DNA from 3 places in the Paenibacillus sp. TSA_86.1 genome. Region 3 is predicted to be linked to each of the others. Evidence: riboswitches for the same ligand, from Rfam matches in the RefSeq annotation. Region 3 holds a riboswitch; each other region holds the start of a gene.
What was found. Region 3 has a riboswitch for thiamine pyrophosphate ahead of thiC (phosphomethylpyrimidine synthase ThiC). Riboswitches for the same ligand answer to the same signal wherever they lie in the genome.
Positions count from the first base shown of each region.

Region 1: linked by a shared signal. The riboswitch ahead of thiM (hydroxyethylthiazole kinase) and the one ahead of thiC (phosphomethylpyrimidine synthase ThiC) in region 3 are both predicted to bind thiamine pyrophosphate.
Region 2: linked by a shared signal. The riboswitch ahead of ACUTVW_RS12565 (thiamine phosphate synthase) and the one ahead of thiC (phosphomethylpyrimidine synthase ThiC) in region 3 are both predicted to bind thiamine pyrophosphate.

Region 1 is NZ_JBQZGE010000019.1:83,312-93,625, reverse strand. It holds gene ACUTVW_RS24550 (MerR family transcriptional regulator) at 1-144, opposite strand, end outside; gene ACUTVW_RS24545 (MFS transporter) at 463-1,650, shown strand; gene ACUTVW_RS24540 (Lrp/AsnC family transcriptional regulator) at 1,779-2,222, opposite strand; gene thiE (thiamine phosphate synthase) at 2,553-3,218, opposite strand; gene thiD (bifunctional hydroxymethylpyrimidine kinase/phosphomethylpyrimidine kinase) at 3,218-4,030, opposite strand; gene thiM (hydroxyethylthiazole kinase) at 4,027-4,839, opposite strand; TPP riboswitch at 4,965-5,067, opposite strand; gene ACUTVW_RS24520 (radical SAM/SPASM domain-containing protein) at 5,296-6,177, shown strand; gene ACUTVW_RS24515 (pectate lyase) at 6,543-7,211, shown strand; gene ACUTVW_RS24510 (ATP-binding protein) at 7,537-9,018, shown strand; gene ACUTVW_RS24505 (response regulator transcription factor) at 9,011-9,703, shown strand; gene ACUTVW_RS24500 (S-layer homology domain-containing protein) at 9,824-10,314, shown strand, end outside.
Region 2 is NZ_JBQZGE010000004.1:297,146-307,459, forward strand. It holds gene ACUTVW_RS12530 (pilus assembly protein CpaF) at 1-238, shown strand, start outside; gene ACUTVW_RS12535 (hypothetical protein) at 228-2,294, shown strand; gene ACUTVW_RS12540 (ABC transporter permease) at 2,363-2,848, shown strand; gene ACUTVW_RS12545 (hypothetical protein) at 2,865-3,260, shown strand; gene ACUTVW_RS12550 (hypothetical protein) at 3,260-3,811, shown strand; gene ACUTVW_RS12555 (hypothetical protein) at 3,798-4,820, shown strand; gene ACUTVW_RS12560 (ABC-F family ATP-binding cassette domain-containing protein) at 4,875-6,428, shown strand; TPP riboswitch at 6,468-6,577, shown strand; gene ACUTVW_RS12565 (thiamine phosphate synthase) at 6,845-7,516, shown strand; gene thiO (glycine oxidase ThiO) at 7,557-8,801, shown strand; gene thiS (sulfur carrier protein ThiS) at 8,798-9,001, shown strand; gene ACUTVW_RS12580 (thiazole synthase) at 9,085-9,852, shown strand; gene ACUTVW_RS12585 (ThiF family adenylyltransferase) at 9,849-10,314, shown strand, end outside.
Region 3 is NZ_JBQZGE010000017.1:50,959-61,272, reverse strand. It holds gene ACUTVW_RS23490 (helix-turn-helix transcriptional regulator) at 131-1,081, shown strand; gene ACUTVW_RS23485 (zinc ribbon domain-containing protein) at 1,160-2,020, shown strand; gene ACUTVW_RS23480 (hypothetical protein) at 2,518-2,685, shown strand; gene ACUTVW_RS23475 (hypothetical protein) at 2,824-3,498, shown strand; gene ACUTVW_RS23470 (hypothetical protein) at 3,596-4,039, shown strand; gene thiC (phosphomethylpyrimidine synthase ThiC) at 4,807-6,627, opposite strand; TPP riboswitch at 7,022-7,135, opposite strand; gene ACUTVW_RS23460 (IclR family transcriptional regulator) at 7,298-8,041, opposite strand; gene ACUTVW_RS23455 (alpha/beta hydrolase) at 8,466-9,482, shown strand; gene ACUTVW_RS23450 (Fe-Mn family superoxide dismutase) at 9,678-10,314, shown strand, end outside.

The sequences.
Region 1 (10,314 bases), on a different contig from region 3:
TCGTTCCAGATTGGCATCGGAATACATTCGATATCCGGCAGAAGTGGTCTCGTCCGGGACAAGCAATCCAATCTCGTCATAGTGATGCAGTGTGCGCACACTGATGGAAGCAAGCTCGGAGACTTCTTTTACTTTCATGGCCATGGGTGAAACCTCCTTACACCATGAATTGTACAATGTCACGTTACGTGAGAGTCAACAGGTTATTTGTGACTAGCAGTAGGTTACCAATTTGGTGAGAATGAGTATTCAACGTTATTTTTTATTAAATTAAGGCGAACATTAAATTTAAAAGTAAACCTTCTGAAAAAAGTGGTTTTCCTTTGTAATAAAGTTCCACTGCCTTTAATGCTGTATGCAAACAGAGTGCTTATTTCTGTAAGCTTATCAAAGATAGGAATTAAGCATATGACCTGTCTAAAATACAGAACAAAGGAGTAGAATTTTGTGATTTCGAATGGAATGGTTCCTACCAAAGGTGACACATTTGTTAAAAAAGAAAGCCTCCCATGGGCAGCTCTACTGGCGTTAGCTATGGCAGGATTTATCTGCATCCTTACAGAAAGTCTCCCTGCTGGACTACTCCCCCAGATTGCGAATGATCTTGGCGTAACGCAGGCGCTAGCCGGACAACTGGTTACATTATATGCAGTGGGCTCCCTACTCGCTGCCATACCGTTGACCACGGCAACACGAGGCTGGAGACGAAGACCGCTTTTACTACTCTGTATCGCAGGTTTTCTGGTATTTAACACGGTAACAGCTCTATCTTCGGTGTATGTTATAACGTTAATCACACGATTCTGTGCAGGAGTAGCAGCGGGAGTGCTCTGGGGAATGACTGCAGGGTATGCACGCCGTATGGTGCCTGAGTCATTAAAAGGAAAGGCCATGGCCGTCGCTATGGTCGGGACACCTTTGGCATTGGCGCTCGGGGTTCCGATAGGAACATTTTTCGTAACGTATGCAGGCTGGCGCTTGATCTTTGGAACAGTATCCTTATTAACGCTAGCCCTCATCGCATGGGTGCTCTGGAAAGTTCCAGATTATGAGGGAGAACCGAGACAGGAACAACTCCCATTGCGTAAAATCTTATTCATCCCTGGGGTTCGGCCCATTCTGTTTGTTGTCCTTACCTGGGTGTTAGCTCACAATATCTTATATACCTACATTTCTCCTTTCCTGGCCAACACATCACTGGCCGACAGGGTAGACCTGATTTTGCTAATATTCGGCGCGACTTCAGTGGTTGGCATCTGGGTTATTGGGCTGCTGATTGATCGTTACATGAGAATATTGGTTTTATCAAGCATCGCCATATTTGCCCTTGCCTCAGCAGCAATGGGTATCTGGATAGATCAGCCGGTTGTCATCGTTGCAGGTGTTATCGCATGGGGAATGACCTTTGGCGGAGCAGCGACATTGCTCCAGACAGCCATTGCACATGCAGGAGGCCAAAGCGCGGATATCGCTCAATCGATGCTGGTAACAGCCTGGAATCTCGGAATCGGCGCGGGAGGAATGGTTGGGGCTATCCTGCTTCATTGGACGGGAGCCAGATCCCTACCTGGCTCATTGATTCTTTTGCTGCTAATTGCCCTTCTTGTTGCGTTATCTGCCCAAAAACATGGATTTCCCAAAGTACGCTGAAAGCGGATATTCAGATCCGATATGCTTAGTAAGTTAGGGCTTCCTTCTAGAACGGCTCCTGCTTTATATGAAAGACTGCCTGAAACAGGAACAGATTATTGGGCAGTCTTTCAATGAGTATGTACTGCTCAGATGGGTGGATGATTTTCTTCAATCAAGTTTTTATGAGCAATAGGCGAAGACATCGCGATAAGTGTGGTGTAGGTTCCGTATTTGTCACATCGGTCTCCAAACGCTTCTAAGTCCGCGATAGAATCTGTCATGACTTTCAATAAATAGTTGTGTTCTCCGCTTACGCGATAACATTCTACAACTTCAGGCGAAGAATGGCAGAAATCAAGGAAAGCAGTACATTCTCTGGTATGAAAAAGTAGATAGGATGTACTTAGTTTTCCTAATTTTTGCGGATTAATGACGGTGCGATATTCCTCAATAACACCACTTTCTTCGAGTCGTTTTACACGTTCCGTAACGGCTGGCTGTGAGAGTCCCACGAGCTTTCCTAATTCGGTCATGGACAATCTAGCCTGATTTTCCATATGAAACAGGATGTTTCTATCGATCTGATCCAATTTAGCACTTCCTTTTATGATATAGGTGACTAGGGGGAAATTACTAATATACTACACACACTTACATTGAATAATCAAGGGTGCATACCTTGGAGAGAGAGTACGATGAAATTCCAGGTGTGAAATGAGGAGAGGGTGGGGGAAAGTATAGGCTTTGGCATGAGGGGGATACAAGGAGAGAGCAGGGAATACAAAGAGGTGCAAAGAGATAGGAATTAAGCAAAAGAGTAGAAGAGGATACAAGAGAGCAAAAGTATCCAGAAGAGTAAAGAAGGATGCGGGCCTGCAAGGCCGCATCCTTCTTCATGGGTTGGTGCTTAGGGAGCGTGGCTATGACTGCTCCCTAAGCGTGATCGCAGCGAGCTGTGCAGCCGCTGCGCACACATCGGCCGCACCCGCGATGGCGGAGATGACGGCTACGCCGTCGGCTCCAGCCGCCATCACGGCGGCCGCGGTATCGGGCGTAATGCCACCGATACCAACTACCGGAACTGCGATGCCTGCGGCGCGCAGTTCCGCAACCCCGGCGGGGCCCAGCACAGCGTGGGCATCCGCTTTGGATCGCGTCGGGTACATCGGCCCGACGCCAAGATAGTCTGCGCTCGCCTGCATCGCACGGCGGGCTTCAAGGGCGGAGTGGGCGGATACGCCAAGCATCCGCCCATCGCCGATGCGGGCGCGTACCAGCGCCGCGTCCGCATCGTCCTGGCCGACGTGCACGCCGTCGGCCTCTACCGCCACAGCCAGCTCCACATCATCGTTCACGATGAACGGTATCCCGTGCTGGCTGCACACCTCGCGAAGCCGCAGCGCAAGCGTTATGCGGGCTTCGCCTGTCAGGGCACCAGTTCCCTTCTCCCGGAACTGGAACAGCGTGATGCCGCCAGTGATCGCCTGGCGGAGCACCTCCACCGGGTCACGCGCCGTATTGACGCTGCCCATCACCAGATACAACTGCAGCGTGCGGCGCACCGCTTCCGTATCCCATCTACGCATCAGCGTTCACCTCGCTGTCTGCGCTGGTACGCAAAGTGATTCGTTGGCCCGTGCCCGGTCCCGAATCCCAGCTCATCTTCAATGGCTGCCTGAATGAATGCTCGCGCGGTCGTAACGGCAGCCAGAACAGGAGAACCCTTCGCGAGTTCAGCGGTAATCGCAGCAGAGAACGTGCAGCCGGTTCCGTGTGTATGACGTGTCATTACCCGAAGGTTCTCCAAATAATGAAAGGAATGCCCGTCATACAGGACATCGACAACCATACCGCTTCCCGTATCATGTCCGCCTTTAACCAAGGCATACGTCGTGCCCATCTGCACCAATTGCCTTGCGGCCTCCTCCCGCTCGCTCAGGTTCCGAATAGACATTCCGGTGAGCAGTTCGGCTTCCGGGATGTTAGGTGTTGTGAGTAAGGCATGGGGGAGTAGATCCTGAATGAGTGCTTGTACTGCCTCTTGCTGTAGCAGAGGCGCACCGCCTTTGGCAACCATCACGGGATCAATCACCAGATTAGACCAGCCGTATTGCTGCCATTTTGTCGCAACAAGACGAATAATCTCGGCACTATACAGCATACCTGTCTTGACTGCACGTGGCTGAAAGTCGGCTCCCGTTGAATCAAGCTGCTGGGCAATGCCGGCGTAATCAATCGGAAACACACCTTGAACCCCGGTTGTATTCTGTGCGGCAATTACTGTAATGACCGTCATTCCGTATACACCAAGTTCCTGAAAGGTTTTGAGATCTGCCTGGATTCCGGCTCCCCCGCCGTTATCAGACCCGGCAATGGTTAACGCTTGAGCAATGTTCATCGTACACCTCCACGAATCTGACGAATTTGTGCATGCTCAGATAACAGTGAAGGTGTCACCTGCGCCAGTTGATTTAACAGTTCAATCTGGAAGTTGCCTGGCCCCTGATGAGCCGTTCGTACTGCAGCCTGTTCAGCGGCTACACCGTAGTAAGATGTCGCCTCGACCACACTGTTCAGCATGTCGTGTCCCGGCTCGGCTATCGCAGCAAAGGCGCCAATGACCGAGCTGAGCAGGCAGCCTGCACCGGTAACCTGGGTGAGCAATACATGTCCGTTGTTTGTGAGGAAGGTATGATATCCGTCTGTAATAATATCGTATTGGCCTGTAATGACGACAATACAATCAAGCTGTTGCGCTGCCTGCTCCGCAATCCGTATTCGGTCTCCCTCGCCGGCTCCGGCATCCACACCTTTGATATTCCATGGTACACCAATGACATGAGCGACTTCGGCGACATTGCCTCTTAATACCGTAAGGCGAAGCTCACGAACCAGCATCTGTACCGTATCCGTGCGATATGCTGTTGCTCCTGCGCCAACAGGATCAAGCACGACAGGCACATGATGCGCATTGGCCGATTGTCCGGCCAGGCGTATAGATTGAACGACCTTCTCATCCAATGTGCCGATGTTCAGCACCACTGCTCCAGCCATGCGAGCGACGTCAGCGACTTCTTCATGGGCGTAGGCCATAAACGGAGAGGCGCCGAGGGCAAGCAGACCATTTGCCGTAAAAGGGGCAACCACAAGGTTGGTAATATTATGAACCAAAGGATTGAGTGATCGTACACGTTCAAGATAAGACATCGTCATTTCCTCCTTTTGATTTAGAACAAAATACAAAAAGCCCCGCCCATTTCCGGAGAAATGAGCAGAGCTATACGTTTGAACTGAAGTTGATCCCCATCAAGGCTAGAGATCATCCACTGCCAATAAAAGCTGCCCCACTTCCCTCCGCTGGTATAATCCAGATCAGGTTCAAAGGGTCCGAATCGTCGTATTCGTCTCAGCCGCAAGGCTCCCCCAGTGCAAATGTACAAGATATGCAGTTATGTCCTCAGCATATATCCATCTTGGCTTAATGTAAATAGGGAGGGCATTCGAGTCTTGAAATAGAGATGAAAATATACTGGACTTTGTACGGATCCTCTGATTACGATTTACCTTGGCTCCTTAACCCGATATAATGGGGATTGGCTCATATGGCCGTACTACGAATGAGGGCAGGACCGTTGTTCCTCCCGGCAGAATGGGGACCCTGAGTTGAAAACGTTCAAGAAAGTATATATTGAAATTACAAGCATCTGTAATCTGGCATGCAGCTTTTGCCCACAAACGAAGCGAGCCAAAGGATTCATCGACCCTGAAGTCTTTAATAATATATTGGATCAGATCAAACCACACACGAAACATATCTACCTGCACGTCAAAGGGGAACCGCTGCTTCATCCCAAAATTGACCTGCTGCTGGATATGGCTCATGCCAAGGGATTTAAAGTAAACATTACGACGAACGGCACGCTGCTGCCGAAGACACAGCATAAATTATTGGGTAAACCTGCACTGAGACAGATGAATTTCTCGTTGCACAGCTTTGACGGTCATGAAGGTTCTACGGATCGCGACGGATACTTACGTAACATTTTGTCTTTTGTGCGTGAAGCGGTGAAACATAATGTCATTGTCTCGTTCCGATTATGGAATCTGACACAGGATAACTTCACGAATGCTCAGATGAATCGAAATCGGGAGACGCTTGAGGTACTCGAGCGTGAATTCAATCTGGACTTTCGGATTGAGGAAAAAGTCCTTCCAGGTAGCGGTGTGAAAATTGCACCCAACGTATATCTGAATCAGGATCATGAATTCCAGTGGCCAAGTCTGGATGCACCTGAAGATGATGGCAAAGGGTTTTGCCATGCACTCCGCAGTCAAGCCGCTGTGCTGGTCGATGGAACTGTGGTTCCATGCTGTCTGGATGGAGAAGGTGTCATCAACTTGGGGAACATCCATGAGAAGTCTTTTTCCGATATTGTGGATGGAGAACGTGCAAACAATCTGGTGTACGGTTTTTCCAAACGGGAAGCGGTAGAAGAACTTTGCCGCAAGTGCGGATACCGTCAGCGGTTCGGAGCAGGAGCTTAAAAAGGTGTGGAACATCATAGGATAAATTCTAACGAAAGGACTTGTCTGCTTAAGTATAGACAAGACCCTATATGCCCCTAATGTCTTCATCAGACAATAGGGGCTTTTTTGATGAAATGGTACGGTAAAAGCAGCATATCACGAGTTAATATCGGTACATATCAACGAAGTTATATCCAATGAACAAGCCATTGTTATCCAGAATTATGCTAAAAAATGTAAATCTAATCTCAGGATTATTCCTGTAATCCCCCATGTTTTGTAGGATGAGGACAGGTTCCGAGTAGTGTTCTCTTCTGCGGTTCCGTGAGAGAAGCCAGTGTGCTTGGAGACGAATTCACTTATATTAAGGGAGGATGTTCGTGATGAAAAAAATGTTAACGCTGTTGTTGTCCGCTGGTCTGGTCGCTTCCATATTTGGTGTTATGCCCGCTGCGGCTGCGCCAACGGTTGTAAACTCAACGATTGTTGTACCTAAGGGCACGACGTACGATGGACAGGGGAAAACTTTTGTTGCCAATCCATCCACTTTGGGTGACGGTTCTCAAGCAGAGAATCAGAAGCCGGTCTTCCGGCTGGAAGCAGGCGCTACACTGAAAAATGTCATCATTGGTGCGCCAGCGGCAGACGGTGTGCATTGTTATGGTAACTGTAATATCTCCAACGTCGTCTGGCAGGATGTAGGCGAGGATGCGTTAACGCTGAAATCGTCAGGAACGGTGAACATTACAGGTGGTGCGGCATACAAGGCATACGATAAAGTGTTCCAGATGAATGCTTCGGGTACGATTAATATCAAAAACTTCAGAGCAGACGATATCGGCAAGCTGGTGCGGCAAAATGGAGGAACGTCCTATGCGGTCAACATGACGCTTGATAATTCCAACATATCCAATGTCAAAGATTCCATTATGCGTACAGACAGCAGCAGTACCCAAGGCCGAATTACGAATACACGTTATTCCAAAGTGCCAACACTGTTCAAAGGATTTGCTTCGGGTAAAACGAGCCAGTCGGGTAATACGCAGTATTAAACTGTGCGGGGCTTAATTATCCAAACCAGGTAGACTGGATCAGTTGACCAAGTTTATCTGTCGTAAAGTATTAGCACGGATCACTAATCTAACCATTGAATAATGTATCCATCAATCGTTTTAATAAGCATGTGGCTTATATAATTAAGCCATATGCACCATACAGGGTGAAGCGGAGGACATGCTGCTTCACCCTGTTTTTTGACGCTCATAGCCATACGACAATATGTAGCCAATTTGATTTGCATATGGGCAACAGGAAGCATCTTGTGATAACATGTGCACTATCTAACTGTACCAAACGCATAGTTAAGAGGGGATATCTATGTCAATTCGCATCAAAATGTTGCTTTCGTTTACAGGTATGCTTGTCATCAGCCTATTGTTTATTTTGCTCACAGCAAGCCTCTATACCATTGCGGCAACAGGGGATTTGCAAAGTTTTCGAGATATATACAAAGTACATTACCAGATCAATCCACTGACGGAACAGGGAGAGACAATCTTTCAGGAGATGAAGTTTACGGCGAAAAGTAATCCGGACGAGCTGCAGGACAAGGTATTGCTCCGTGAATTTGATATGAAGCTTCGAGCCGAGAAATCCGGTCTCTACGTGAGGCGTGAGAACAGTCCGATCTTTGAATCACGGACATTCCACCAACCCGGACTGGGACAGGCCCTTCCCGCGTACGATCTGAATAACAATCAGATTCGAAGCACGTTTAATATCGGTGAGCGTTTCTATGCGTATGCCAAGTTTGATTTTCAATATTCCAATGGAGAACGGGGCAGCATCTTTGTTATTCGGGAGAGAAGCCCCTTTGCAGAACTGACGCGCAAGCTGTTACCTGTGATGTCCCTCCTGTTGATTGGTGTTCTGATCATCGCTAACCTGCTTTTGTTCCGCTGGATCACACGCAGCTTCATTCAACCGTTGCATCAGCTGCGAAGTTCGGCCGAACAGATCAAAAACGGTAATTTGTCTTTCAAGCTTGAACCTTCCTCCAATGACGAAGTAGGACAGCTTAGTGAGGCATTTGAGAGTATGCGGAATCAGTTGCAACGATCCAATGAGCTAAGGCAGCAAGATGAGATTAACCGCAGAGAGCTGATCTCCAACATCTCGCATGATCTTCGCACGCCGATTACTAACATTAAGGGATATATTGAGGGGATTCGGGATGGGGTAGCGAATACACCGGAGAAGATGGACACTTACGTCAACATCATTCATTCCAAAGCGGTTAGCATGGATAAACTGGTGGATGAATTGTTTTTGTATTCCAAACTGGATCTGAACCAGGAACCCTTTGTGTTCAATCCAATCGATCTGGTTGATTTTATCGAGGATAGCATTGAGGAATTGCGATATGATCTGGAGGATAAGGGCATATCATTGGACTGGCATAACCGAGCCTCAGGTTCTGTGGTGTCCGCTGTTGATCTCGATAAATTACAACGCACAGTGGTTAACATTGTAGAGAATGCACTGAAATACATGAATGATGACGACAAACGACTCCGCATTATTCTTGAAGCCGATCAGGAGTGGAATACCATTACATTCGAGGATAATGGGAAAGGCATATCCGAGGAAGATCTGCCGCATATATTTGAGCGTTTCTACCGAGCTGAGCAATCACGCAACTCGTCTACGGGGGGAAGCGGTCTTGGGCTGGCCATAGCCCACCAGATTGTAGCTGGACATGGTGGTTTAATCTGGGCAGAAAGCAAGCTGGGTGAAGGCACCAGTATCCATATTCAATTGAAACGCCTCATGGAAGAAAGGGGGGAAAGCCATGACTGATATTCTGATCATTGAGGATGAAACGACCATTGCCGAACTGGAGCGGGACTATTTTGAACTCCATGGATTTACGGTAGAGCTGTGTCATAACGGGGATGAAGGTTTACGCCGTGCTCTGGACGAGAACTACCGACTTGTTATCGTAGATTTGATGCTTCCAGGTATGGACGGTTTTGAATTATGCAGGCTCATTCGTGAGGAGAAGGAAGTACCGATCCTTGTCGTATCCGCAAAAAAAGAGGAGATCGATAAAATCCGCACGTTTAATCTCGGTGTCGACGATTTTATTACGAAGCCGTTCAGCCCAAGCGAACTGGTCGTAAGAGCCAAGGCTCACCTGACCCGGTACGAGAGATTGCTCGGCAAGAGCAAACCTGCTGAACAGGATGAGATCCACATTCGCGGACTTCACATCGACAAGGGATCACGCCGTGTATTTTTGAACGGAGAAGAGGTGGGCATCACCACCAAAGAATTTGATCTGCTTGTATTTTTGGCGAGTCATCCGAACCGCGTATTCAGCAAATCCGATCTGTTCGAACGGATCTGGGGCATGGAATCGAATGGCGATATTGCAACGGTAACAGTGCATGTTCGCAAGCTGCGCGGGAAACTGGAGAGTGATCCGAAACATCCCGAATACATCGAAACGGTCTGGGGTGCGGGGTATCGTTTCACCATATAAGTTTAGAGAAAGATTCGTTGCAGTTTATATTTTGTTAATATATTTGTCCGTTGGAGTTTCTTTTTATCCCCTACGCTATAGATAGATGCAACAACTACCTACAGAGGGGAAGAACATTTCATGAATCTTACAGCCCGTAAACTAGCAGCACTATTAACGATAACCGCATTGGGAACAGCGACACTCCCATTCACAACACCTCAAGCTCAGGCAGCTGGATTCACAACTTCGATGTCCGCTACAGCGACACAGCTTACGAATCAACAGGTGCAGGCGTCCATCAAGGAACTGAACCGTCTGGGGATCATGAACGGATATAGCGATCAATCGATGGGTGGACTTCGGGCGATCACACGCGCAGAGTTAGCTTCATTGATATATAGAACATTTGATTTGCAGAACAAGACAGGAGACAGTGCAGTAACGTTAACGGATATCCAGGCGAATGCTTGGTATGCACCGTATGCTTTGAAGGCAGTGGAGATGGGCATCATGCAGTCCGTGGATGGCGAGTTCCATCCTCAACGTCTGGTAACGGATGAGGAGCTGGAAGAGGTTGTATCTAAAGCATTAAAACGGGATGTGAAGTCCGTACACCATTGGATGAGTGC
Region 2 (10,314 bases), on a different contig from region 3:
CAGATATATTGAGCGGATTACCGAATGTATTCCCCATTCCCGTGATGAAGGGCTTATAGAAGAGAGGGCTGGATTTACATTTCAAAATGTTGTGGAATATCAGCATGGTAAATATGTGGCGACTGCCCCGATCTCCGCTTCGTGCATCGTGGATATGAAGGAACAAATGACGCTGTCAGATGCTGAAAAGTTCGAGCAGTTTACGGGACATCACTGGGGTGAGACATATGGGCATTAAATGGCTTCTATTGTTGATAATCGGCATTTGTGCGGGTGGTTTAGTCATCACGTTACTCATTCTTTATGTTTCGCGGCGAAAAGAATCAGGCTCAACATACGCAGCCTCGAATGTCATCAGCATCCAGGGTAAAAAGAATAGGGGCTGGGGAACGTTCTTGTTACAGGCGTATCAAACGGGGATGAAGGTACCCGTGCTATCAGCGTATATATTACAGGTGCAAAAAAGAATCTCATATCGCTATGCCAAGGACGAACCAGCGCTTCGCAGAGTCACAATGACTGTTGTTCTGATTATTATGGGCGGGTATGGAAGTATCAGTGTTGCGCTGTTTTTTTTGCAGCCTGGCCTCACTTTTATTATTCTGGCCATCCTTTGTGCTGTCGTACTGAACAATCTTGTGCTGGATATGTGCCTGAGTCGTATGGAGAAAAAATTGCTGGTGCAAATGCTTGATCTTTTTGCCGATGTAAGACATCGGTATCACCAACACGGAATGGTTGAGGAGGCATTGTATGAAGCGTCCGAGGCGGGGGCAGGAGAAGCAGCCGAACAAGTCAGACTAATCTATGAAGCACTAACTTCCCCTGATCCGAATGAGGCACTTGAGCGTTATTATGAAGTGGCACCAAACCGTTTTCTCAAAGGTTTTGCTGGTGTTTCTTATATGGTTATGGAGTTTGGAGACCAGGACAAGCAGCAGGGCTCCATTTATCTCCAAGGATTGGGTAATCTGACTCAAGAGATTCATTTGGAAATTTTGAGGCGTGACCGGCTTGATTATCTGCTGCAAGGATTAAATGTAATTGCTCTTGCTCCTATCCTATTTACAGGGCCGATTGAGCGTTGGGCTCGGGTCAGTTTTCCGACGATGGATGAGTTTTATCGCAGCAAGCTTGGCTTTATCACCAAAATTTCCATTTACGTTATCATTATTGTTGCCTATCTGCTGTTACAGCGTCTACAACAATATGATGAAACCCGCTATCGTTCTGGGCAGAAGCAATCGACACTGGATCGGTTCCTGTATAAACGAATCTTTTTGCGGAGGATGGCTATGCTTTTTGCTCCCAAACCTGGGACAACCGCGTACAATCAGACCATCAGGTTAATGAGAGAGAGCAATACCGAGTTAAAATACGAATGGCTGGCTATTCGCAGATTAATGTTGTTTGCAAGTTGTCTGGTTTTGAGCATTGGCTTGATTCTTTTGCTACATCAGGTCGAGCGTAATCATATATTACATGATCCAATCAGGGATGATCGTATGTTTGGTGTAATGTCGGAGACGGATCTGAAGGTAGCCATAGAGAAGACTGCGCTGGACGGAGCGGTTATGACATATGTCGAAATGAAGCAGGGAGCTACTTACGAGCATATTTCCAATGCGCTGTTGCAGCTTGCACCAGTCCGGCTGGATCATGATGCACAGACGGCAGCAATTCAGCGGATTACAGACAAATTAAAGGCTTATAACAACCAATATATGCGCTGGTGGGAGGCTGTTTTGGCATTATTCATGGGTATAGGCGGTTATTATCTGCCAATTTGGCTCATGTTGTTCCAACGTAAAATGCGAAGTTTGGATATGCGGCATGAAATCTATCAATTCCAGACGGTGATTTCCATTTTGCGAGAGATGGATCGTATGTCTGTAGAAGAAATTGTGGAATGGCTTAATCGATTTGCTGTTATTTTCAAAAGGCCGCTGCAAAAGTGTCTGCTGCACTTCGAACATGGCCCTGAACAAGCGCTTGAACAGTTAAAAGAGGAAGTGGGTTTACCTGAATTTCAACGTTTAATTGATAAACTGCAGCTGGCCCTAGGTAAAATATCCATTCGTGAAGCTTTTGATGATCTGGAAAGCATGATGGCCTTTTATTTTGAGCAGCGCAAACAGGATTACAGCAAAATCATTGATATCAAGGCAGGCTGGGGAAGAACGATCGGTTTCGCACCTATGTATGCTCTGATCTTCCTGTACCTCGTTATTCCGCTGGTAGGCATGAGTTTTATGCAAATGAACATGTATTATGAACAAATTCAGAAATTGTAGTGCTTCACTTTTAGGAACGAAATAAATCAACATAAAACCAAACATTTTACTCTAGGAGGGTATTTCATATGAATAATGCATCAAGTGCTTTAAAGGTGGCAGCAGGAATATTTTTGACCATTGCTTTGATAACGATTGTAGTATTGTTATTTATTTCGGCTCAGGAAGCAACCAAAACAGCGCAGAATAACTTTGCAGATATTCAAACAGAACTGTCCCAGGCAGCATTTACCGTGTATGACGGGACAACCATCAGTGGCTCACAAGTGACCAATGCTTTACGTAAATATGCGGACAAAGATCAATTTGGTATCCAGGTTATAACGGGGAAAAACAAAAGCGGACAATGGTACGGCAATCAGCTCAACATCTCTCAGGATCTGAATAATGCGGACTATGGGTCTGTCATTGCACCTGATGACAAGGTCGGTAGCATCAATCAGACGATGAGTGAAAAAGACAATCAATATGTTAATCCTAGCGGTAAATTCAAGGCGATCATTGTTAAAGACCGATCCAATGTTGTCAGAGGTCTGATCTTTCAGCAATCCTGACTGGAGATGGTTGAACATGTCCCGGAACACACAGCATCTGATGCTGTTCTGTACAGCGGTTGTCCTTTTCGTGACAGCCTGCCTGCACGGGCAGTGGAATATCCGTATTTTAACCGAAGCCTTGAACGACAGGGTGAAAACACAAGCAGCTATGGAAGGCAGAGTGCATACGACACTACAGACGAGCAGAATAGTCAGATATACCGGAGATGAGGTTCTGCATACCGTGCGGCAAATGACAGGTTCAGGGATTCAAGTGGAGCTGGACGGTTATGGGTATGTGATCGATCCGCTTGTTCATCCATCAGCCATGATTCCAGTTGAGTTAGACGGGAACTATCAAACTGAATATAAACGAAGTGCATCCGGAGAGTTGTTAAAGCTTTCTTTTTGGAAGGAGGTAGAGAGATAGTGCTCAATGGAGCATCCAAGTTGTTTGCGGTTTTGCTTGCTGTGCTTCTGCTCTATGTGTATCCTGCGGCTGAGACTGCCGAACGTCAGGATGATATTGCGCGCATGACGGCGACCCGGAGTGTCACAAGGTTTGTAGATGCCGTCCGAACGAAGGGGTATATCTCACCTCGAATGCTGGCGGAATTCCAAGAGCAGTTAGCCCAAACAGGCAACAACTATGATATCTCACTAGAACATTTACATAAAAAGTATGTGCCTCACTATATAGATCCAATGAATCAAAGCAGTTTCACAGGCACATATGAGGTTGTTCATGATGCATACTATTTGTCCCAGATCCGAGAACGCCTATACCCGTTGTCCAGCACATTGTCCCTGGATGACCCTGGGCGGAGATATACGCTAAACATGGGTGATTTCTTCACCGTCAGTCTTAAAAGCACGAATCGCACACCGTCCATGATAATACGTGAATTGTTGCAAGGCACTGCCCAAGCTGCTGCGGTTTTTGCTTCTTATGGGGGTATGGTACTGAATGAAGATTACTGAGCTTTCCATTGTGTTTGTACTTATTTTCTTTCCGCTCTTTTACATACTTACGTTCCATATGCATGATGCACATAAGGCCAATGAATTGGCTTACCGATACCAAAGAGCACTTCAAACTGCCGTAATGGATGCTGCCGCAGTTATGCACCAGAATGAAAAACAAGATGCTGAAGCAGGCTATGATTCTGCCAAGTTCGTGAAGGCGGATAAGGAGCTGGCTTTGTCCACCTTTACCCGGACGATGGCATTAAACATGGGAATACGGGATGACAAGGTGGCAATCCAACATATGTTGGATTATATCCCGGCGATCATTATTCTGGATTATGACGGTTATTATATTTTTGCTAAGGAAGCGGAGATGACTGGGACAATGGAAGTGTCTTTCAGACAGGTGTGGAGCCCGAAAAAACCGTATACATATTCCGATTCGGACGGCAACAGCATTAATTTCACACTTGACGGTTATGTATATGCTTATGATGCTGGTGCAGGGAAATGGATCGAAGGATTTCAGCATGAATTGGCCACGAGTTCAACCATTACCCTGCTTCAGGATTCAACGCTTTTTGAACAAGTACGGCGCGGCCGGATCGTGACCCGTGTACAGGATGAGTTAGCAGACGTAATCAATCGCCATAATGAGTTCGCGAGGAAAAATGGTGTATCTTATTTGTTTACGATGCCTCTGATCTCACAAGAAGATTGGTACAATTCGATCAATGATACAGGAATCATGGCTTTTATACAGGGCATTGCTGTAGGGGATCAGAAGATTAATAATTTTGCGATTGGCGGGGGTAGACTGGTCAAAAAAACAGCAATTGTTGGCGGAATCGATCCCGCTACAGGGATAAAATATCATTATCCAGCGACCTGTAAGCCAGGTTTTCGTGCTGAAGAGGTATTTACGACTGCAAAGCAGGCAGCCTACAGGGGTTACTTTGAATATGATTGCTCTGCCCAATTTTCATTACTTTCAGAAAAGACTGAACCTGTGCTAGAATAGGGGTTTGAAACGGTAACTAAAAGTAATGTAAATAGATAGGAGCAATCTCATCATATGAGTTTATTGTCAGTAGAGAACGTTAGTCACAATTTTGGAGACCGTACGTTGTTTAAAAATGTTTCTTTTCGTCTACTCGCCGGAGAACGAGTTGGGTTTGTTGGAGCAAATGGTGCCGGAAAATCAACACTCATGAATATTCTGACGGGAAAACTGCTTAAGGATAGCGGTAAAGTGGAGTGGACACCTAAGGTCCGTTATGGTTATCTTGATCAACACACGAAGTTAACACCAGGCAAGACCATTCGTGATGTGCTCAAAGATGCTTTTCTCCCATTGTTAGAACTGGAAAAGGACATGATGGTGATTACGGATCAGATGGCTGATGCCGATCCAGACAAGCTGGAACAATTGCTTGAAGAGATGGGCGAGATTCAGGAGCAGCTGGAACAGGGTGATTTTTATCTGATTGATGTGAAAGTGGAGGAAATGGCAAATGGTTTGGGATTGAATGCCATCGGTCTTGATCGGGATGTTGCCGCTCTTAGTGGTGGACAACGCACGAAGGTACTTCTCGCGAAGTTATTATTGGAGAAACCTACGGCCCTACTGTTGGATGAGCCGACTAACTATCTGGATGTAGAGCATATTGAGTGGCTGACACGATATCTGAAAGACTATCCATATGCCTTTCTGCTGATCTCTCATGATACGGAGTTCATGAATGAAGTTGTTAATGTCATCTATCATTTGGAGTTTGCCAAATTGACGCGGTACGCTGCCAACTATGATAAATTCCTGGAGATGGCGGGTATGCAGAAAGCACAGCACATCGATGCCTATGAAAAGCAGCAGGAATTCATCAAAAAGCAAGAAGATTTTATTCAGCGCAACAAGGCTCGGGCTTCAACATCAGGCCGGGCGAAAAGCCGTGAAAAACAACTCGGCAAAATTGAGCGTATTGATCGTCCAGACGAAGCTGCGAAACCAACATTTAAGTTCAAGGATGCTCGTGCGAGTAGCAAAACTGTTTTTGAAGGTATCGACTTTGAAATCGGTTATACGTATCCGCTATTACCCAAGATGACAATGACGATTGAACGTGGAGAAAAGATTGCCATTGTGGGATGTAACGGTGTAGGCAAATCAACACTTCTCAAAACAATTCTGGGTAAAGTTGCGCCAATCAGCGGTAAAACATTCCTTGGAGATTATTTGGAGACAGCTTACTTCGAACAGGAAGTGCGCGCTGGAAATATTACACCGATCGACGACGTGTGGAATGAATTTTCTCACCTGACACAGAATGAAGTGCGAGGTCATCTTGCGCGTTGCGGTCTCAAAAATGAACATATCACTCGTCCGCTTAACATGCTGAGCGGAGGAGAGCAGGCTAAAGTTAGATTGTGTAAACTGCTGATGCGTGAGAGCAACTGGGTTTTGTTTGACGAGCCGACGAACCATCTGGATGTAACGGCGAAGGCTGAACTGCAGCGTGCGTTGCAGGAATACAAGGGAACCGTTTTGCTTGTATCTCACGAACCGGATTTTTATGAAGGCTGGGTCACCAAAACGTGGAATGTAGAAGAGTGGTCTGAAAAAGCACAATGACAAAAAAAACCGGTTGTGGTAATATAGGCTACAACTTCATATGAACACTAGGGGGGCCGCACGATGCGGCTGAGATGGAAGAATGCGATTCCGGACCCTTCGCACCTGATCTGGATCATACCAGCGTAGGGAAGTGGCGCGTTTCAGCGAAAACGATAGTATATGATTCTTCAATGGAAAACGGGATCTTTACTACATCGTGATGCATGCATTTCAATACTCGAACAGACAGTTATAGGGTTACCTATTACACTGTTTATCAGGTATTGTCGAATGTTTGTTATTGAACTGAATCTTAGTTTATACGCAGCCACTCCCCTACGGGAGTGGCTTTTTTGGATTCTATATTTGTTGCGTTTGTATGTTACGTCATTCGAAGCTTGGTGTTGAAAGGAGGGAGAACGAGGTTGTCTATCATGATGTTTGAGGACAAGTCAAAAGTATCGGATGAACAATTAAGAAACAACTCTCTTTTTGAGCTGCATGTAATATCCAGCAATAGAGGGGATCAAGAAGCCACGCTGAAGGCAGCTAAAGAAATTTGGCCTTGGGCGGATTATATTCATATCCGGGAACAGCAGCTTCCGTTACACGAGAAGTTAAACTGGGCCAGATTGATGGTCGAGTCTGGTGTCCCAGTTTCTCGGATTGTAATCAACGGTGCGAACCGGTTTACGGCTGAGGATGCTTGTTATCAAGGGGTGCATTGGAGCCAAGACATGTTACACAAGGCGAAAATGACGTTGGAACCCGGAAACAGGCATGATCTACAGCCCCGTCTGGGGGTATCTGTACATTCAATTCATGAGGCGAAAATTGCAGAAGAGTATGGCGCAGATTACCTTTTTTTCGGGCATGTATATGCAAGTGCAAGCAAACCGGATATAACTCCAAGAGGATTAGAAGCATTGGCGGAAGTATGCTCGGGTGTGATTGTACCTGTTATGGCAATCGGGGGCATTCAGCCGGATAACATTCGAGCTGTCAGGTCTGCGGGAGCCAGGGGAGCCGCTGTGATCTCAGGTGTACTTCAACATGAAAATCCTGCTCATGCAGCAGCTCTTTTAAAACAGTCTGTGGAAACGTGAAAGTGAATGCTGCTCAATGCTCAATCAAGGGGATGAGAGAATGGAACAGAGAGGAATGGGCCAACCCGAAGGTGTTACCGCACCCTCGTGTGATCAACATCGGTTAATGATGATGTCCACATCCGATACTCCAACTGAATTACGGGGAGTTTTTCATGCAGAAACAATTGTTGTAGGTGGTGGAATAGTAGGCTGTGCAATTGCTTTTGAATTGGCATCCAGAGGGCAGGAGGTGCTTCTTGTTGAGCAATCAGAGATTGCCGGTGGAACTTCCTCCGCAGCTGCCGGCATGCTCGCAGCAGATAGTGAAGATTTTGCACATCCAATTCTAGCACAGGCGGCATATGACAGCAGAGAATTGTTGCATAAGCAAAAAGATCAAATATCCGCTCTTACAGATATGGATGTTGGCTTGAGGCGCAGCGGGTTCATCACCCCATTTCGATCATATAGTGATTTAAGTCAATACAAGGATAAACGAAATGCCTCTTCGGATTCGGGGCAGCATTGGTGGGATCGGAGTAAGGTGCAACGGGAAGTGGCATGGTTGAATCGGGAAACGTACGGGGCGTATTACAAACCATTGGAGAGTGAAGTTTTACCTGTATCGTTGACCAGAGCCTATGCGAGGTCGGCTCAAATGATGGGTGCCCGGATCTGGGAAGGGGTTCAAGATGTTCGTCTATTAGTGAACAATGATCGAGTGCGAGGGATTACAACTGCCAAGGGAGAGATAACTTGTAAACATGTGATCGTGGCTGCTGGTTTGCAGGGGGATCTACTGATGCATCAAGTGGGAGTGACCTTGCCTTCAAGTCCGGTGAAAGGTGAAATGATTGCTATTCGGTTTCCTGCAGAACAAACAGCATACAGACCTGATCGAACGGTATATGCAGAAGACGTCTATATCGTTCCGAAGGCCAATGGAGAAGTATGGATCGGAGCGACCAGTCTGCCAGGAAGAAAAGATCACAGCGTATCTGCTAATTGTGTGCAACGATTACTTGGTGCGGCAAGTTATTGGGTTCCGGGAATCAAGGAGGCAGACTTTTTGCGGGCATGGGCAGGTGTAAGACCATCTACTCCGGATGGAATTCCATATATAGGAAGATGTGGACAAATTACTGGTTTGTACGCGGCCTATGGTCATTTTCGCAATGGAATATTACTTAGTGCGATAACAGGTCGCTGGATTGCAGATATGCTGGAGGGTAAAAGTGCAGAAGAGATCGGCATTGAAGCATTGTCGCCTGATCGAATGAACAGAAGGGGAGTTATGCTGTGAATATTATCGTGAATGGTCAGAAGATGCAGGTTGACGACGGGTTAAATCGTGTTGACAAATTACTGCAATCATTCAACTTGCAAGTAAAAACGGTGGTGGTTGAGTTGAATCGTAATATTTTGACCAAAGATCATCATGAAACAACAACGTTAAGAGAAGGCGATCGGATTGAGATTGTTCATTTTGTCGGAGGCGGCTAAGCAAGGGGATTCATAGGCAAGTGGTTGAAACTTGTAAAATCGTAGTTGTGATCGAATCTTATTAAATACTAGGAGGATTAATGATGTTAAGTATTGGTAAATATGCATTTGAATCGAGATTGCTCCTGGGAACAGGCAAGTTTCCGGATTTGGAAGTGCAGAGCCAAGCTGTGGAGGCTTCAGGTACAGAGGTATTAACCTTTGCGGTACGTCGTTTGAATCTGGAGGAGAGTGGCAAGCAGCACTTTCTGGATACGCTCGATCTAAGCAAGTATACGCTGCTACCTAATACCGCAGGGGCTTCGACTGCAGAGGAGGCAGTAAGAATTGCCGAGCTTGCACGAGCTTCGGGGCTTTGTGATATGATAAAAGTCGAAGTCATCGGAGACGGAGTAACGTTACTGCCTGATCCGCTTGAAACGTACAAGGCTTGCCGCATTTTGCTCGAAAAAGGATTCACTGTGCTGCCTTATATCTCGGACGACGTCATTTTAGCTAAACGACTCCAGTTGCTGGGCGTACATGCAGTCATGCCGGGAGCTTCTCCGATCGGTGCAGGCAGAGGTATTATTAATCCGTATAATCTGGAGATCATCATAGAACAGGCGGTAGTGCCTGTAATTGTGGATGCAGGTTTACGTTCGCCCAAAGATGTTGCTTATGCGATGGAACTTGGGGCAGACGGCGTTCTGCTTAACACGGCTGTATCAGGGTCCAACAATCCCGTTACTATGGCAAAAGCCATGCGACTTGGGGTTGAAGCAGGCAGACTGGCTTACGAATCAGGCATGATTCCAATAAAACGTTATGCTGCGGCAAGCAGTCCGGTGGAAGGAATGGTTCATACATGACAGATCAGTTACATCACGCGGAGCAGTCCGATCGATATTCCAGACAGGAACGATATGCGCCGCTCGGCAAAGAAGGTCAAGCAAGATTAAAGGCTAGCAAGGTTCTCATTATTGGAGCCGGGGCACTCGGAACAGGTATTGCAGAAACGCTGGTCCGTTCCGGTGTTGGACAGATTACGATTGTAGACCGGGACTATGTGGAATGGAGCAACCTGCAGCGGCAACAACTTTATGTGGAGCAGGACGCCATAGAACGTATGCCTAAAGCTATGGCGGCGGCCAAACGTCTAACAGCAATTAATTCAACAGTTCGCATCGAAGCCAAAGTGATGGATGTGCGAGTGGGCGAACTGGAAGAACTCGTTGGGCATGCCGATCTAATCATGGATGCAACGGATAATTTTGATACAAGACTGCTTATTAATGATATGGCGCAGAAACATCAAATCCCTTGGATATACG
Region 3 (10,314 bases):
GAAGCAGCTTTCTTTCAGAATGCTCTCAGCGAGCGCTTCGCTTCTCCGGGTTTTTTCTGTTCTCTCCGTTCAAGTGTAAAAGAAATTGCTCATTTATATAAACACAAATAAAAAAAAGGAAGAGATCGCTATGAAACTGGAGCGTTTGTTAGCCATTGTAGTACTGCTCATTAACCGCAGGCGATTACAGGCGAAAGACCTGGCAGATATGTTTGAGGTATCGATCCGTACGATCTATCGGGATATCGACACATTGGGGCAAGCCGGGATTCCGGTCGTGACCTATCAGGGAGCAAGCGGCGGCATCGGGCTAGCAGAAGGTTACCGCCTGGATCGCAATCTGTTAACCGACAAGGATCTCGTTGCCATCGTCACCGCGCTGCGCAGCATATCCACCTCGCATACAAATACTGCGCGTGAGTTATTGGTAGAGAAGCTCAGCAGTATTGTGCCGGAAGCCAAAAACGAAGATTTTCAAGCCAGCACCCATCGATTCATCGTGGATTATTCAACGTGGACACACCCTGAAGCTCTGCAAAACAAATTAAACGTTATTGATCAGGGGATCGATCAGCTTCAATGCATTTATTTTGCCTATTGCAGCGCCGAAGGTATACAGACCTATCGTACGGTTGAACCACACACGCTTGTGCTGAAGAGACACGCGTGGTATCTGTATGCCTTCTGCCATGAACGAAATGAATTCCGTATGTTCAAGCTCGTTCGGATGAAAGAAGTCTTTCTTGCCGCAGAGCACTTTGAACGAAAATCCATCAACCTTCAAGACCGGCCATGGCAACAGGAATGGAGCCAGCCAGACAACAAGCTTGGGATTACCCTGAGATTCCATGCCCGTGCCCGTCATCTCGCGGAAGAATGGTTCGGTATTGAAAATGTATTGCCTGACGGCAACGGGTATTATATCAGCCAGATCGCTTTCCCGGAAGATAACTGGCTATATGGCTTTATTCTCGGCTTTGGCGCGGACGTGGAGGTATTGGAACCTCTGCATATTCGGGACAATGTGTGCCGTATGGCAGAGCAAATTGTGCAAAATTATAAAACCTCAGCTCAAACCTGACAGACAGCTGTCCAGTTCCTCCCCGTATACTTCAACTATGTTCAGGTTGAAGTTGTACATATAACCGAGGAGGAATGAATGATGAACGTTACCGTATGTCAAAGCTGTGGTATGCCACTCACAAGCGCCGATCAATTTGGTACAGAAATGGATGGCAGCACCACCCGGGAATACTGCATTTATTGTTACAAGGATGGCAAGTTTGAGCAGCCGGGCATCTCGCTTGAAGGTATGACCGAGATGTGCACCGCCATTCTCAAGGAAGAAGGCATGGATGAGGAATCGGCTCGCTCGATGCTGCGCAACCAACTACCCTTTTTGAAACGCTGGCGCAATGAAGGAAATGAACGGAGCGGTGAGGACGGGGCTACTGTGTTAGATAACACTTTGGCAGGAAAAATAAGAGCAGACGAGCAATCATCTCTGTCAGATGCGTCTAATCCAGCGAAAAATGCTCCGTTTTCCAGCGAGCCTGCTCGCTATGTTACCCTTCCGGGCAAACGCCTAGCCGGACTGTCCGCACGTACAACCAATGCGATTGAGATGAGCGGCCAAGGCAGCATCGGCGCGTTATGGGGTCGTTATTTTGCCTCCGAACATATTCCGGCTACTGAAGCTGCACGCTACGGCTGTTACACGGATTACGCGGATGGCATTGCCGGTGAATATACCATTTTGATCGGGCATGAAGTCGGCGAGGGAGAACAACTACCTGAAGGTTTCGACGAGGTTCAGTTACCGCCTGCTACCTATGCAGTGTTTACTTCGAGAACCGGACCGATGGTTGAAGTAGTCAGCGAAGTGTGGGGAGCGGTGTGGGCGTGGAACCATCAGAGTGACCGCACATTTACGGGAGATTTTGAGTTTTACGATGAGCGGAGTTTAGACCCGGAACATACACAGGTGGATGTATATATTGCGGTAAAAGAACGCAGGTAATAGAAGTAATAGTAACGGATACCCCCATTCAAAAAGGAATTTAAAGAGAGAATCAAATGAGGAAACCTGTAGCTGCCAAGTGGTCTTGGCAGCTTTTTTGACATTTTTCGATCCATATCCCCCGACCATAGAACCAAGTTAGTTAGCTTATACCATACCTAGTCACTTGGACATATGTCTTAGAGGCAAGCACCATTGACTTCCCTGAAATTAGGACCATTCACTTAACAACCGATACCATGCTCCCATACCTCGCCTCTCATATCAGGTTCTTTGTTCCTGAATTTCCCTAAAACCGTTTACATCTTCTGAATACCGGGTAAAATCACTACATCCGAGTCGGAATAACAATTGAATTTCCGCTTCTTCATGTAACAAGTCATATGTACCTATATGTGTACAAGGCGAATTCATTTGAATGTCACCAACAAAACAAATGTTGAAAATACATACAAACGAACGATGCATGTCCATCATGCATGTAAGGAGGAACCAAGATGATCCGCATGCCTATTCAGCAAATGATCCCGTATCACCACCAATATCCACGCAACACGGAGACCAATGCACCTAAAAAGGAAAATGAGAACACTCAAGGCCTATCCTTCCATGAAATTTTACAGCAAAAAATGGCGAAAAAGAACGTATCCATGAACATAAGATAACGCTTTACATCTCTGCGGCTGCTCCCTATACTACGTGTAAAAGATGACATTTCAGGCGCGACGTTTCTTACCGATGGTTCACACTTATGGTGTGATCCAGACGCGTCTTGTAGTCACTCTACATAAAGGGGATTGCTTATGAGCACCATTGCCTGTTTCCACGCGCATTACTCCAATATCAGGTTGATTGAACAAGCACTGACTTCTTATAATATCGAACTGGTTCACTATGTAGACCCCGGTCTTGATCGGCTCAAGCATGATGAGGATTTCAATAGTGCGCTTGTTCGGGAAAAAGTAAATCAGACACTGCAATGGATGAGCCGCTGTCACGCTGACGCTATTCTTGTGACATGCACCTTGTTCGCAGCCGTGCTGGAACAAATACAACCGTTACCGATTAGGGTAACGGGTATTGACGATTCACTGCTCGCGATGATGGTAAAACATCCGAAGCGGTATTTGCTCGCGTTTACCAATCCCGCCACAGTAGAGCCTACGATGACTCGATATCATGACTATATGGATCAACACTTGGTAGGAAGGGACAAGCCTGAGTTAGAATCTGTGTTGCTTCCTGGTCTATTCGATATGATTATGCGAGGTGACCAAGAAGGCTATAACGTCGCGTTAAAAGAAGCATTGCAGCAGCTTGCTCTTGAATGCAAGGATACTTGTCTTGTCGCAGCTCAGCTCTCCATGGCTCCTGCCGCTGAGCAGGCATCTGCCAATGCAGGTATGACCATTTATACGCCGCTTTCATTATTAGGCGCGAACCTGGAGCGGGATATCGGCATCACGAAGAAAGTATAATTAACTCGGAAGCACACTCGTTGCATGGTAAAACCAACAGTGATCTAATCACCATAGCTAAACGTATGTAGAATTTTATTTCGGAGGGAACGAAAACATGAAAAATCTCACGGTTGAACCAGGTCAATCTATCGGGGATATCCGGCTGGGCATGACACAGAATGAAGTTGAACAGACGGAGGCTTTCAGCTTTGATCCCAATGTGGAGTACGATGCCCAAGGCAGAGCACATTTTATTGAGTTTTATGAAAGTGATGAGTTTAAATGTATGCTGGGAGAACTCGATCTGCTAGGCACCGAAGCCGACGTTCTTGTTCCTCAGTTGGATGCCATTGCACCATATGACCGCGAAGATCCCGAGCTTGGTTGCAGTTACCAGTTCGATCAGATCGGTTTGATTCTATGGCGTCCTGTGCCCATGAGCCGAGAGGATATGCAGGAGCCGTGGTTCCTGGAGATGCCACCCGAAAATCAACAGGATGAAATGAAACATCTCTGCTTCTCAACGGCAGCCGTGTATGCAAAAGGATATTATGAGTAACCAAGTTGCGGTTCATTTTTATGGTTACGTGATACGGTTACGTGATACGGTTATGAGATAGTTACATGAAATCGTAAAATCCTATGAGGATCGAGGATGCATAGATCAAGAATTCATACAACCGTAGAGGATATATACAATCGAACAATGATCGCAGGAGGATCAGATACTCCCTTCTTACCGCTAACGATCTGAGAGAACGCTATTTACTTCATTTCAGCACCATTGAAATTCTAACGATCCTGAGAAACCTTATTTTAGGTTTTTAGCAGCGAATTGCCTCTTTTTTGGCTAATTTCAGCGAAATAACGTCGCTGGAGATCGTTAGAATTTTTTTCGCGCCAAAAACGTTAAAATAAGGTTTGTGGAGATCGTTAGATTTTAGATCATTCTCTGTGCAGATGCGAGAACCGCCTGACCCCTTAATATAAAATATGAGGTGATCAGAACATGAAATTTCTATATGTCCTTATCTTGTTCATAATAGGTATGGGATGTTCAGCTTTCCTGCATGCAGGTAATCTAAGACTGTCCGATGGCTTATTGTTTGTAATCGCTGGTATCTTGTATCGTATGTGGAACAAAATTGATAGGGAATAAAATTTGATTAAATTCAAATCGCACCACCAAGCCGGAGAAGTGTATAGATATAACCTTTTAAAAGGAGAACTCCGGTGATAACGGCGAAGCTTATGCTTCCGATGCAGCTTTCTTTCAGAAGCTTTTAGCTCCGCTTCTTCAGGCTTCTTCAGGCTTTTTCTACTTTATTACCGTGCCCGATACTCCGCCGCTTTCGACAGCATCCCAGCGGCGACCGCTTCCTCATCATTCAGGCCGCGATCTGCGGCAAAGGCACGAATATCCTGCGTAATGCGCATGCTGCAGAACTTCGGCCCGCACATTGAGCAGAAATGTGCCTCCTTCGCCCCTTCTGCGGGTAGCGTCTCATCGTGGTAGGATAGTGCCCGTTCCGGGTCGAGGGACAGGTTAAACTGATCCCGCCAGCGGAATTCGAAGCGTGCCTTCGACAGCGCATCATCCCGGCGCTGGGCGCGTGGGTGGCCTTTGGCCAAATCAGCCGCATGAGCGGCTATTTTATAAGCGATAACCCCTTCACGCACATCATCCTTGTTCGGAAGCCCCAGATGCTCCTTCGGCGTGACATAACAGAGCATGGACGTACCAAACCAGCCAATCATCGCCGCCCCAATCGCAGACGTAATATGATCGTATCCCGGTGCAATGTCCGTGGTCAGCGGCCCAAGGGTATAGAACGGCGCTTCCTGGCAGATTTCCATCTGCAAATCCACATTCTCTTTGATCTTGTGCATCGGCACATGCCCCGGCCCTTCAATCATCACCTGTACATCATGCTTCCACGCAATCTGCGTTAATTCTCCGAGCGTTGCCAGCTCCGCCATCTGTGCCTCGTCATTGGCATCGTAGATGCTGCCTGGGCGCAGTCCGTCCCCAAGAGAGAAAGCCACATCATACCTTTTCATAATCTCGCAGATTTCTTCAAAATGAGTGTACAAAAAGTTCTCCTGATGATGTGCCAGGCACCATGCCGCCATAATCGACCCGCCCCGTGAAACGATGCCCGTCATCCGTTTCGCCGTCATTGGAATATATCGCAGCAATACGCCGGCATGAATCGTAAAATAATCCACACCCTGCTCCGCTTGTTCAATCAGCGTATCCCGGTACAACTCCCAGGTGAGCGCCTCAGCCTCTCCATTCACCTTTTCTAATGCCTGATAGAGGGGCACCGTGCCAATCGGCACAGGGGAGTTACGGATGATCCATTCCCGTGTCGTATGAATATTCTTGCCTGTCGAGAGATCCATCACCGTATCCGATCCCCAGCGCACAGCCCAGGTCATCTTCTCCACTTCCTCTTCGATGGAGGAAGATACAGCGGAATTGCCAATATTAGCATTGATCTTCACGTGAAAATGACGACCAATCAACATCGGCTCACTCTCCGGGTGATTGATGTTGGAGGGAAGAATTGCCCTGCCGCTCGCCAGCTCCTGCCGCACGAATTCCGGCTCCACGCCTTCACGAATAGCGGCGTACTCCATCTCTGGCGTAATCAAGCCCTGCCGTGCATAGTGCATCTGTGTGACACAGCGTCCAGCCTGTGCACGCAGCGGCTGCCCCCGAAGGCCGGGGTATTCCTCTGCCCCGGCTCTTCGGCCTCCGGGCTTCAAGCCGTTATCCTCCGGCTTGATTGCCCGGCCCTCATACGCTTCCACGTCACCGCGCTCCATGATCCAGTGCGTGCGAAGCGCAGGTAAACCGGCCCGAATGTCCATCTGGAATTCGGGATCGGTCATCGGGCCGCTCGTATCGTAGACACGCAGCGGCTCATTATGCTCCACCCCTTGGGGAGTATTGGTGTCATGAAGGGCAATTTCACGCTCCGGTACAGCGATGTCCGGTCGTGAGCCCTGAATGTAGACTTTACGGCTGCCCGGGAAGGGTTGAACCCTTCCAGCCGCTCCGGTTTCTTTTTCCACCGGATGACCCTCGCTCCCCAATTCTTCGATTCCATTCTGTTGCCCCGTTTGCTTATGTGTACTCATGTCTCCTGTTTCCTCCTCTGTAATCTTCTCTTGCGTTATGTCTCCACCAATGCGTCAGTTTCAACGACCACCACACCTGCCCGGAAACATTCAGAGCACAGAAGTACAGCAGGATTGTTCCTGCCCACGCAGCCAAACAGATCCAGGAGACAAATTTTTATGTACAGTCAGCGAGAGAAGCGAGATCACTTCACCTGGAAGTCCAGGCATGTATGTCGCAATGGTTATGCTGTCACCGCGATAGTGAAACACAACAAGTGAATCTCTGCCAGGCACTGTAAATAAAAAAAGCCGGTTCCGAAGGAACCGACTGATGTCCATCACCATACACGCAACAAGGGCCATCTGCTGCCAAACAGCATCTATCCCAGGTTAACGTCTGTGGTGCTTGTGGTCATATGGCCGATTACTTCCCTACGCTGGTATGATCCAGATCAGGTGCAAAGGGTCCGGAATCTCATGCGATTCCGTCTCAGTCCGGACAATTCGGACTCCCCCAGTAACGTAAACGTATTACGGCAATTCAGCCGCTGTTCAACTTAAAAATATGACATTCAACCGGCCCCGATGGGCCGTCCATTACAGAGTAGCTTAATCTGGTTATAAATACAACCTTAATATTCCAGATCATCAATTCCTTTTGTGCAAAACTTCAAGCATGAGCCTGGCCTTACGACAACATAAGTCCCATCTGCGCGGCCGCTTCTTTCAATACAGGAGCGTACTCATGCAATGTGTCTTGCGAGAGCCTGCTGACAGGCCCCGACACAGACAGCGCTGCCGCGATATTGCCTCTGCGATCCATAATCGGTACGGACACCGCAGCAGCTCCCGGCTCGCGTTCCTCATAACTGGTTGCATAACCGCTTCCTCTGATGTCCTCCATCTGTGCCAAATATACTGCTGGATCAATAAATACGGGCCATTCCGAGCCGTTCATCAGCTCCTCCCGATCCTCTTCAGATGCAAAGGCCATCAACACTTTGCTGGAAGCTCCTACGGAAAGCGGCAGTCTGACACCTACTGGCGCAACCCGGCGAATCGCCTGATCACTCTGCACCGCCTGAATCCGAATCCGCTCGCTGCCGTCACGGAGATAGAGACTTACCGTCTCGCCCAACCGATCCCGGAGCCGTTCCATCGCGGGCAATAGCAAAATCGCAGGATCATCACTACGTGACATGTGCGCAGACAGTTCCCAGATGCGAATGCCAAGCCGGTACTTCTCGGTTGCTGCGTCGCGTATCACGAACCCCCGATCCTCCAGTGTTGCCATCAATCGATGCACCGTACTTTTGTGTAAACCGATCTGACTGGCAATTTCGGTGAGTCCAAGATCACTGCGTGTGGTAAAACATAATAATATATCCAGCGCCCGTTCTACAGCCCGGACGGTTAACTTGCGGTCTTCCATGGCATGGTGCCCTCCTCATGTTTCATCACATGAAACTTGGTTACATAAATTATATGAGAAACGGTCTCATCTGTAAACCAAAAAGAACCTTTTTGAAGGTAATGCGCAATCTAGAAAGTGGACCAGGATATGCATTTTGCACTTCGTAACCCCCTGTAATTTACACACTATGGAAAAGTTACCTCTACATCTTAAGAACTATATAACAATTGCGTAACAAATGCCTTCATTTGATTGACTTTGACTATATGGGGACATACGATAAAGACAGGAACCCTTTCGTTTATAACAACACAAAGTGTGACTTTAGAATCACGCTGTCATCGTCATGAATATGGCTTGAACAGATATAACATTCTATTTTTCACATCGTTAAAATCTTGGCCAAATGTATCTTTAACCGAAACTCAAAGGAGGGGCGTGCATGTATCCGACATCCCAGAGCGAAGCCCCGCTGCATACCAAAGTGTCCGATCTGCCCTCTTCATTGTCACCCAGGCTGATTCGGTTCAAGCATATTATCGTAGCGTTGCTGCTCTCCGTTGTATTTTTCTTATTGTTTTGTTTTATTGCCTTACACGGTTATATTGCATGGGTACTCTCCAATCCTACGGTCGCGCCAGTGTTCTCCAACCCGATGCAAGCCAAAAATATGAAATACGAAGACATCACATTCCCTGCGGCAGATGGCAGTCGCACGATGCAAGGCTGGTATATTCCAGCGAATACCGATGCAGGTAAAACCATTATCTTCAGTCACGGCTATGGAGCCAATCGCGAGGAAACCTGGGTACCCATGTATGACCTCGCTCATTACGCGCACCAACTCGGGTTTAATGTGGTGATGTTCGATTATGGCTTTGCCTCTCAGGTGAACCGGGCGGTAGCTACTGGAGGTAAAGCGGAGTCACAGCAACTACTGGGAGCCATTCAGTATGCGAAGCAGCGGGGTGCACAGGAGCTTGTTGTCTGGGGATTCTCCATGGGAGCCGGAACGGCTCTACAGACTGGACTGCTGACCAACGAAGTGGATGCCATGATTCTGGATAGCACGTTTCTGCTGGAGCCGGATACGCTGTATCACAACATTCATAATCAGATCAATCTGCCGCGTCAGCCTACGCTGGAGATTATGAAGTTACTCTTCCCGATCTTGAATGGTACCGGCTTACAGCAAATTCCGTATCAGGAAGTGAAGAAAAAAGACTATCCATTCCCGATCTTCTTCATTCATGGCACAGAGGATGAGAAAGCACCTTACCCGATTGCTGAGCAGCTTGCCGCCAATCAGACCAATCCTTATTCAGAAGAATGGATTGTACCGGACGCACATCATGAACTGATCTTCCGGGAGCATCCAAAAGAATATTTACGCCGCGTCTCGACCTTCCTTAGTCATGTGACGAAGACAAGCAACGAGGGTGTGCAACCAAACCAGTAGTAACGTAGTCATTCAGGAATATACGTTTTCAATAATCAAAATGATATCTAACATTAGATGACCTTAGAGCCCTCCGGGGCTCTTTTTTTATACACATAGGACAATACGCTGCAAGAATACACTGTTGAGACAGAGTAAAGATAATTGAACGAAGACTGAGGGAAAACAAACGGAAAGATTGGAGGTATAACGGATATGAACTGCGATGGATACGGCCATCTGCTGCCTCTGCGGACGCTGGAAGAAATCCGTTTCTGGAAAGAGCAAGAGAAAGAACATACACTCCTTATTCGTGCACTGGTTCCTGAACTGGAGCCTGCTTACGTTAAGCTGCTGGAGGAATGGGAAGCGGCTTTTGCGAACAGTGAGCAAGTGGCGAATCAACTGTTAAAGCAATTGTTGCCAGCAACCCAGCCACCTGCCCCCTATATGATGCGATGTATCGACCAACTCGTCTCCACAGCACAGCAGCAGTCCAGAGAGTTTATTCAACAGCTTTATATCATGTTGGAGCAAAGTGCAGCGGTGCGTGCGGTTCCTTTGGCCCAGACCATCATTTTGCACATCATCCGTGAATCGGAGTATTTCCTTGGGGTATTGGAAACGTTGAGTCAGCCTGGCATTTGGCGGGAAGCAGAACCAGCACCATCGACACTACTGGAAAATGCACTGCACAGTATTAGCTCCAAAATCGCTCAGGACAGTCGCTTCGAAGCAACAGAAGCGTCTGCCTCTTTTACCGGAAAAACCAATGCAGCTCCTGCTTCTTCTTCCGCACAGGTACAATCTGTCTCACTCCAGCCTTCGACGGACGGGGCGGCTCCTTCTGAAA